4 regions of the Alkalimarinus alittae genome follow, and region 4 is predicted to be linked to each of the others. Evidence: predicted binding sites of a transcription regulator. Region 4 holds the regulator's gene; each other region holds the start of a gene.

Region 1 (2,206 bases), 1.4 Mb from region 4:
GCCCCTGATCATGGTCTGCTTAGACCTTGGCGTTACCTGGTTATAGAAAATGAAGGGCTTGAAAAACTGGGTGAGTTGTTTGCAGCGAGCGCATTAGACGCTGAGCCTGAGCTGTCCCAAGCTAAATATGATAAATGCCTTAAAATGCCTTGTCGTGCACCGATGGTTATTGTGGCCATAGGGTGCATTAAAGAAGATGTTAAGGTGCCCGAAGTAGAGCAAATGTTGTCTGCGGGTGTTGGGGTGGGTTATTTATTACTATCATTACAAGCTGAAGGCTTTGGTGGCATGTGGCGAACAGGCCCAATGGCTTATAATACAAAGGTTCATGAGGCGCTAGGTTTGTCCGCTTCAGAGCGGATTGTGGGCTTTCTTTATGTGGGTACGCCAGAAGGAAAAGCTAAGACTATTCCGACTCATGATGTCGATACATTTGTAAAAAACTGGCCCAATTAAAGGTTCAGTAGTCGTTAGTAATAACGTTCGTTTATTACTTCTGTTTATTGATTGCGCTAACCTCAGAGTAACGGGGTTGGCGTATTAACGTTAATCCCCCGCTTTTTTAATAATGCGTTTAGATAGCCCTCTAGTTGATGGATTACCGCTATTTACTTCTTTTTGCCTATTCTGCGGTAAGTCATTGCCGTAATGCTGCCCGATATAGACCGAATAATTAACATATTCCATAAAAACAATGCTTTATTGCTAATTGGCATCGGTATTGCTTTGTTACTTGTAATTAGATTTTGCGGACATTATTAACCGTATTTAATTAAACGTCGTACCGTATTTTCATCGGGTACAGCATTTAATTTAGTGGAGTGGCTATGAGCATCTCATTTAACAATGCATTAGGAATTCACGAGCAGGCGCTGAACCTTCGTGTAAAACGTGCCGAAGTATTGGCTAACAACTTAGCTAACGCAGACACCCCAGGCTTTAAAGCGCGCGATTTAGATTTTAAAGCAGCGCTTAATAACAGTCTTAGTCAATCGGGTAGTGCAGGGTCAATGGCGATGGCTCAAACTAATTCAAAGCACCTATCAACCAGTAATGATGCTAGTGAGTCGCTGTTGTATCGAAACCCTACACAACCATCGATTGATGGTAATACAGTAGATACGCAGCAAGAAACAGCCGCTTATATGAAAAATGCGATGGACTACCAAGCGAGCTTCCAGTTTTTAAACAGTAAGTTCAAAGGACTTACCAGCGCAATAAGGGGAGATTAATTATGTCTCTTAATAGAATTTTTGATATTGCAGGTTCAGCCATGTCTGCTCAATCCATGAGATTAAACACCACGGCCAGTAACATTGCCAACGCAGATACAGCAAGTAGCAGCACTGATGAGGTTTATAGAGCCAGAAAGCCAGTGTTTGCTTCAATACAGCAGTCAGTGATGGCAACAGGTTTCAATACTGCTTTTACGGATATGCCTGAGTCGCAAGGGGTAGAAGTTAAAGGGATTGTGGAAAGTGATGCGCCGCTTAATATGCGCTATCAACCTGATCACCCCATGGCGAATGGTGATGGTTATGTCATGTATCCAAATGTGAATGTAGTAGAAGAAATGACAGATATGCTGTCGGCCTCACGTAGCTTTCAAACGAATGTTGATGTGATGGATGCAGCCAAAACCATGATGCAGCGAATCTTAACGTTAGGCCAATAATTCAACATGTTTATGAGAAATAGCAGGAGCCAGTTATGAGCGATTTTAACACTGTTTCGCCAGCCAATGACGTGTTGAGCCAGTATTCTTTTAAGACCGACGGAAACAAAGCATCGGGAGATGATCTGGGCAAAAATGAGTTCATGGAGCTTATGATTGCTCAACTTAATAATCAGAATCCTCTTGAACCTCAGGGTAATGGAGAATTTATCGCCGATCTTGCTCAGTTCAGTTCGCTAGAAGAGATGCAGGGGCTAACGGCGACCGTTGAAGGGTTTACGTCAAACTATCAGTCAACTCAAGCGCTTCAAGCTTCCTCAATGGTCGGGCGTTCAGTATTGGTCAATGCTTCATCTGGGCCTACTTCGATGGGAGGAACTATTGGCGGTGTGGTTGATGTGCCTGCTAGTACTTCTGACTTACGTATCTCAGTTCTGAACCAATCAGGAGAACTTGTTAACCAATATGAAATGGGGCAACAGTTTGCCGGTCAGGTACCGTTTCTTTGGGATGGAAAAAATACTGTAGGTG
Region 2 (2,206 bases), 1.3 Mb from region 4:
GGCATTTCAACATCAGAAATCATTAGCGCTAGATACTCAGTAATATTAACCCCTGCATCGGCCTGTTCTTGCAAGTATGTTAATGCCTGCCGCCCATCATTTTTGGTAATAACTTCAAAGCCCACCGCCTGTAAACAGTTTTGTATCTGTTTACGTGCAACGAGTGAATCATCAACCACTAACACTCTAAAACGCTGCGCTTTTTCGGTTTGAGCTTCAGTAATAATACCTGCAGTAACGGTGTCTTCAACTGGAGATATTTCAGACAGTATTTTTTCTACATCAATAATCTCTACTAGCTTATCGTCTAGTTGAGTGACGGCTGTCAGGTAATTTTCTTTGCCTGCGCCTTTTGGAGGTGGATGAATCTCACCCCAGTTAAGGTTTACAATGCGCTCGACTCCACCGACTAAAAAACCCTGAGTTTTTCGGTTGTACTCTGTAATGATAATAAAGCTACTATTAATTTTATCTTCAGGGATAGGCGTCTGACCTATTGCCATCCCCATATCCATTATAGGTATAGTACCACCACGGATATGAGCAACACCTCTTACAACTGGATTTCGCTTTGGCATCATCGTTAGTTTTGGGCACTGCAATACTTCTTTTACTTTGAAAACGTTTATACCGTATATCTGAACTCCACGTAATCGAAACAATAACAACTCAAGTCGATTCTCGCCAACCAGTTGAGTTCTCTGGTTGACACTATCCATAACACCAGCCATAGGTGTATCCCCTGCACTATTCTGAATTCTTAAATTAAAACCAAACGTAATAAACCCGTTAATACTAAATTATAGATTTTATTCAATGCATAACGGCAACATTAGCTATCGGCACATAGTTTGCTTACTTAACTAGCAATTCCACTCGTTACAACAAATGGTGTTAATGTGCCTTGTTTTAATAAACACAGCCCTGAAAAATACGTCTTACATATCGTTAGCATAGGCCATTTTTTTAAAGTGCGCAGGCCAATTTTAACTCTAGTATTACTTTTATTAGCAATACCGGTGTCTGCATCGTCATTTAGCCAGTGGGTATCCCAAGAGACTCAGCAATATTTAAATACCGTTACTGAAACTTTAGCGGCGGACAAAGGGTTCCGCTCTGACTTCAAAATCGGCAATATCGACCCGCGTTTGAACTTAACAAAATGCGAAATCCCCCTTACTTTTGAGTTTCAGGGCGACCCTTTAGAGCGAAGTAAAAACACAATAAAAGTGACTTGCCATGATAAAAAACGTTGGTCAATCTTTGTAGCAGCCAACATTAATGTCTATAAAGAGGTATGGGTGGCCAGCCAAACATTGCGTAGAGGTCAAAGAGTAAAAGACTCAGATTTAAAACGCGCGGAGTTACAAGTCAACCAATCACGACAAGGTTATTTTATAAATAAACATAATATCGCAGGCATGACCCTACGGCGTTCAATACAGGCAGGGGACGTTTTTTATCCTGGGTTACTGTTACCCCCTAAAGTGATTGAACGCGGGGATTCAGTGGTTATTAGCGCACTCTCTGACACCATATCTGTTCAAATGATGGGCGAAGCACTAAGCGACGGAAAACTAGGGCAACAGATATCGGTTAAAAACAAAAAATCTAATCGGATCATTCGCGCTACCGTTGTTTCGAAAGGGGAAGTAACCGTCCCTATGTAATCTACTCATTAACATTTAAAGCGGGGTATACGCTAAAAATATCAACATAACCTCGTTTATTTAAACAACACATAAAATAAAATACCTTTTAGTGTTAAAGTTTTTTAAAATTAGGTCGATAAGTTAAGCAGAGTCTATAAATTGAAGGTTTACGATCATGGTAATTGATATTAACAGTATTAACCCGAACCAACCGGGTGGCTCAAGAAGCCGAACAGTCGAGGCCCAACAAGCCCGACAAAAAATTGACAGCTCTACGACTGAAAAGCACGAAGCGCCAATAGAAAAGCGCGGCGAGAATGTAAGTTTTAGTGGGAAAGCCAAAAACTTCCAACAAATTGAAGCTAGCTTGAAAGAATTACCGCAAGTTGACTCCGATAAGGTTGCAAAAATTCGTGCAGCACTCGAAGATGGCACTTATAACGTCTCTGCTGAAAATGTGGCTCAAAAAATGCTTAATATGGAGAAACACATTCTATAAGAGTAATTGTTATGCCACTTTCAATTGATCGACTCAAAACTCTGCTACAAGAAGA
Region 3 (2,206 bases), 180 kb from region 4:
AAGCACAGCAAGAGCAGACCATAGCAGCACAAAATCAACTGCATATTCAACAAGCGCTTCCTGAAGAGTACAGAGTGACAGGAACGCTGACGCATCAAATAGAGCAATTAGATGCGCAGATTAAGTCAATTACTATGACCTATGACCACGCATTAGCAACCTTTAATGCCAATCAAGAAAAAGTCACGCAGTCACAGGTAATCAGCGAACAACAGCAAATACAGAAAAAAGCAATTGACCAAGCACTGGCTGAAGCACATAAAAACTGGACAACAGCACTCAGTCAAAGCGCATTTAAAGACGAAGATGATTTTATTAATGCACAAAAAACTGAATCTGAGCAACAACAATTATTAAGTGAAATAGAACAGTACAGCCATCAACTCAGTGGTTGCAAAGCCACATTGGAGCAGCAACAACAGCAACTAGATCAACAAAAAACGCCCAACATGGAAGCGCTAGAAGCCGAGAAAAGTCAACTTAAAGCAACCTCAGCGCAATCGCTAGAAAGCTGGAAGAATATAGATAACCGTCACCGTCAACTCACTGACGTGCTGATTAAATTAGATCAGGCGCATCAATCTAACCATGCATTAGAATCCGAGTATAAGGTTTACGGCACACTCAGCGATGTTGCTAACGGTCAAACAGGCAACAAGATCAGCTTACAGCGTTTTGTTTTAAGCGTGCTGTTAGATGACGTTCTCATTGAGGCTTCCCACAGGCTCAATAACATGAGCAAGGGTCGATACTTATTAATACGAAAAGAAGAGCGGGCAAAAGGCAATAAAGCGTCTGGATTAGAGCTAGAAGTTGAAGACGCCTACACCGGCAAAACAAGGTCAGTGGCCACGCTCTCGGGGGGCGAATCATTTATGGCGGCGCTTTCCCTTGCTTTAGGTCTTTCTGATGTTGTACAAGCCTATGCAGGCGGAATTAAACTAGAAACGCTATTTATTGATGAAGGGTTTGGCAGCCTAGATCAAGAGTCTCTCGACCTCGCGATAAAAACGCTAATTGACCTTCAAAGTAGTGGCAGGATGATTGGTATTATTTCTCACGTTAGTGAATTACGTGACCAGATGGCTCTACGTATAGACGTACACAGCTCCGCTAGTGGGAGTCACATCTTTGTAAAAGGAGAATAACTTTACACTCTAAAAATCTACACTACTATAACTTACACATAGAACTTAAGATGTCGAATTTTATTACACTTCTGTCTTTTAACGCATGCTATAAACTAGCTTTAGTATTGTTTTATAAAGTTTTTTTATGATTGGCACATTTATAGCTTTTAGTATTACAAATGACGCATTAATGCGCAGATAGCATTTGTATTCCATGAGAGTAGAATAATATGAAAAACACAATAAAAAGTATCATTGTTGCGAGCAGTCTTTTAGCAGCTTCGGCTAACGCTAGCCTTATCACAAATGGTAGCTTTGAGTCAGATCAAGGCTTAAATAACGGTCAATGGGGCGTATTTAGCACAATTGATGGTTGGTATACATCAGACGGTTCAGGCATTGAAATTCAAAAAAATGTCGTCACGTCTGCTCAAGATGGAAGTCAGTACGTTGAGCTAGATAGCCATCATGGCAGCAGTAACAGCTCAATGTCTCAGGACTTATTTGGGTTAACTATCGGCCAAACGTATCAGTTAGACTTCTGGTATAAAGCACGTACCGCATCAACTAACGATAACGGCATCAACGTTAGCTGGGGAGAGTCTCCAGACCTATCTCCTTTCACTTATGCCTTTAATGTTGATGGCACTGCGCCAATGCCTTGGACATTGGTTACAGGGTTCCTCACCGCAACCGCTGCAGAAATGACACTTACCTTCTCTGCAACAGGTAACGAGAATACGTTAGGCGGGTTCATCGATAATGTAAGTTTGAAAGCTGCGTCAGTGCCTGAGCCTGCATCTTTAGCGCTGTTTGGTCTAGGTTTACTAGGTCTTGCTAGCCGCCGTAGTCGCAAGCAAGCATGATTTAGCATCAATTTAAATGCCCAGCGCTTAGTTGGGCATTTTTTTATCTAGTCTGTAGCCGAGCCCCAATAAGCGTTATTCAGCCGTAATAAGCTCTTCGTCAACAGGTGAATGGCTCACTATATAGTTTTTGTCGGAAACCTGCTTAAGCGATACCACTTGTTGCTCAATCCATTGATCAATAGATGTTGTAAGTTTATTTAGCGACAC
Region 4 (2,206 bases):
CCAATTTCAGTCAGCGATATTAAGCAAATTGTCACACACCTGAAAGAAAAAGGCATCGGCGTCTTAATAACCGACCATAACGTCAGGGAAACCCTTGATATTTGTGAGAAAGCGTATATCGTGAGCGATGGACATATTATTGCTTCAGGAACAGCTGAAGACGTTTTATCAAACCAGCAGGTTAAAGATGTATACCTAGGGGATGAATTTAAATTGTGACCCTTTATCTCGGCAATCACTACTAATTTTTAGATCTCCTTACTAGAATGTTATTAATAGTAAATAATAAAACAACGCACTCAGAAGTGGTTTACACTAAAACGTATACAGTCTATTTGAGTGACGTAATAATAGGGAGACCTTGTTCATTGATGTTTTTGTATAAGGCGGAAAATAATACATGGTCATGAAAGCATCACTTCAGCTAAAGCTTGGCCAACAGCTGACGATGACCCCTCAACTGCAACAGGCAATACGCCTACTGCAGCTTTCTACTCTAGACCTTCAACAGGAGATTCAAGAAGCCCTTGAGTCAAACCCTATGTTGGAAGTTTCTGATGACGATAGAAACAGCTCAGAAAGCACCGACTCTAACGCCGAATCAGATTCAAATACACAGAGTACTTCAGAAGATTTGACCGCCACTGCAACAGAGACGCCTGCTGAGCAAGGTTCCGAAGATATTATGAACTCGGAGGACTGGTCAGATAGCATACCTAATGACTTGCCCGTCGATACAGCTTGGGACGATATATACCCTAACAACGCGCCTTCGGGTCCTGCGCCAGAAGAAGATAGTGACTTTGAGTCTCGAAACAGCGTAGGCGAATCATTGCAAGACCATCTGCTATGGCAACTTAACCTAACGCCAATGTCTGATGTCGACAAGTTAATAGGCATGTCAATCATTGACTCTATTAACACTGACGGCTACCTCTCCAGTACGCTAGAAGAAATATTATCGGGCTTTACCGAATCGTATCAAGATGAAATAGACGCGCACGAAGTAGAGCTGGATGAAATACAAGCTGTTCTCAAGCGCATACAGCATTTTGACCCGCCCGGGGTTGCCAGTAGAGATCTTCAAGAATGCTTGCTGATACAACTCAATCAACTGCCCAGCGAAACGCCTTGGCTTCCTCAGGCAAAGCTAGTTATTAACCACTACCTTAACTTACTAGGTAATCGAGACTACGCTCAACTCATAAGACGTAGCCGTATTAAAGAATCCGACTTAAAGCTGGTCATAAAACTTATTCAGTCACTCAACCCTCGTCCCGGTGAAGAGATCAGTGGCGACACCCCTGAATATGTTATACCTGATGTGGTCGTTAAAAAAGTCAATGACCGGTGGAAGGTTGAGCTTAACCCTGAGATAGCGCCAAAGATACGCGTCAACTCAGGTTATGCATCTCTCGTTAAGCGTGCAGATAGCAGTGCTGACAACACCTATTTAAAAGATCAGTTGCAAGAAGCCAAGTGGTTTATCAAAAGCTTACAAAGTCGTAATGAGACTCTTCTGAAGGTTTCGAGTAAGATCGTTGAACACCAGCAAGGCTTTTTAGATCACGGTGAAGAAGCGATGAAACCGTTGATTTTGCATGACATTGCTGAAGCGGTTGAAATGCATGAATCGACTATTTCGAGAGTAACAACACAAAAATACATGCATACACCTAGAGGCATATTTGAGCTTAAATACTTCTTTTCTAGTCATGTAAGCACCGCTTCGGGTGGAGAATGCTCATCAACCGCAATTAGAGCGATCATTAAAAAGCTAGTCGCAGCCGAGTCAGCGAAAAAGCCATTAAGTGATAGCAAAATTGCGACTATTCTTGACGAACAAGGCATAAAAGTAGCTAGGCGAACCATTGCAAAATACCGTGAGGCAATGTCAATTCCGCCATCGAATGAACGTAAACGACTCATATAGCAGTCATTAGTGATAAACATTTAAAATTAAACGGTTACGGATCAATAAATTGCCCTATTGATATGCTAAGATCAATTAAACATAACGTTAATTCCTACTGAACGTTTGGCGACTCAATTAAAGCAGTATAAAGAAAGAAAAGTGTTACGAAAAAGTAAAGTGTGAAACGAAAGTAATGAAGTTCTGTTTCTTGTTAACGATTATCGAGTGTTTTGATATAACGTTACAAGGAATATAAATAACGACATCAGGAGCGAAACATGCAATTGAATA

What was found. Region 4 encodes sigma-54, which starts transcription at its own class of promoters, with help from an activator protein. Its sites were predicted from a motif close to GTTGGCACGNNNNTNGNNT; they were not measured.
Region 1: flgB (flagellar basal body rod protein FlgB) is a predicted target of sigma-54. The motif match lies at 709-727, and genes of this name have one in related genera.
Region 2: flgA (flagellar basal body P-ring formation chaperone FlgA) is a predicted target of sigma-54. The motif match lies at 839-857, and genes of this name have one in related genera.
Region 3: NKI27_RS15000 (PEP-CTERM sorting domain-containing protein) is a predicted target of sigma-54. The motif match lies at 1,279-1,297, and genes of this name have one in related genera.

Annotation. Positions count from the first base shown of each region.
Region 1 is NZ_CP100390.1:1,775,993-1,778,198, forward strand. It holds gene NKI27_RS08080 (nitroreductase family protein) at 1-456, shown strand, start outside; gene NKI27_RS08085 (hypothetical protein) at 547-687, opposite strand; gene flgB (flagellar basal body rod protein FlgB) at 828-1,232, shown strand; gene flgC (flagellar basal body rod protein FlgC) at 1,235-1,675, shown strand; gene NKI27_RS08100 (flagellar hook assembly protein FlgD) at 1,711-2,206, shown strand, end outside.
Region 2 is NZ_CP100390.1:1,876,473-1,878,678, reverse strand. It holds gene NKI27_RS08530 (chemotaxis protein CheV) at 1-731, opposite strand, end outside; gene flgA (flagellar basal body P-ring formation chaperone FlgA) at 1,020-1,670, shown strand; gene flgM (flagellar biosynthesis anti-sigma factor FlgM) at 1,828-2,151, shown strand; gene NKI27_RS08515 (flagella synthesis protein FlgN) at 2,163-2,206, shown strand, end outside.
Region 3 is NZ_CP100390.1:3,314,791-3,316,996, forward strand. It holds gene NKI27_RS14995 (AAA family ATPase) at 1-1,148, shown strand, start outside; gene NKI27_RS15000 (PEP-CTERM sorting domain-containing protein) at 1,361-1,996, shown strand; gene NKI27_RS15005 (DUF3313 domain-containing protein) at 2,072-2,206, opposite strand, start outside.
Region 4 is NZ_CP100390.1:3,130,111-3,132,316, forward strand. It holds gene lptB (LPS export ABC transporter ATP-binding protein) at 1-219, shown strand, start outside; gene NKI27_RS14220 (RNA polymerase factor sigma-54) at 407-1,933, shown strand; gene hpf (ribosome hibernation promoting factor) at 2,194-2,206, shown strand, end outside.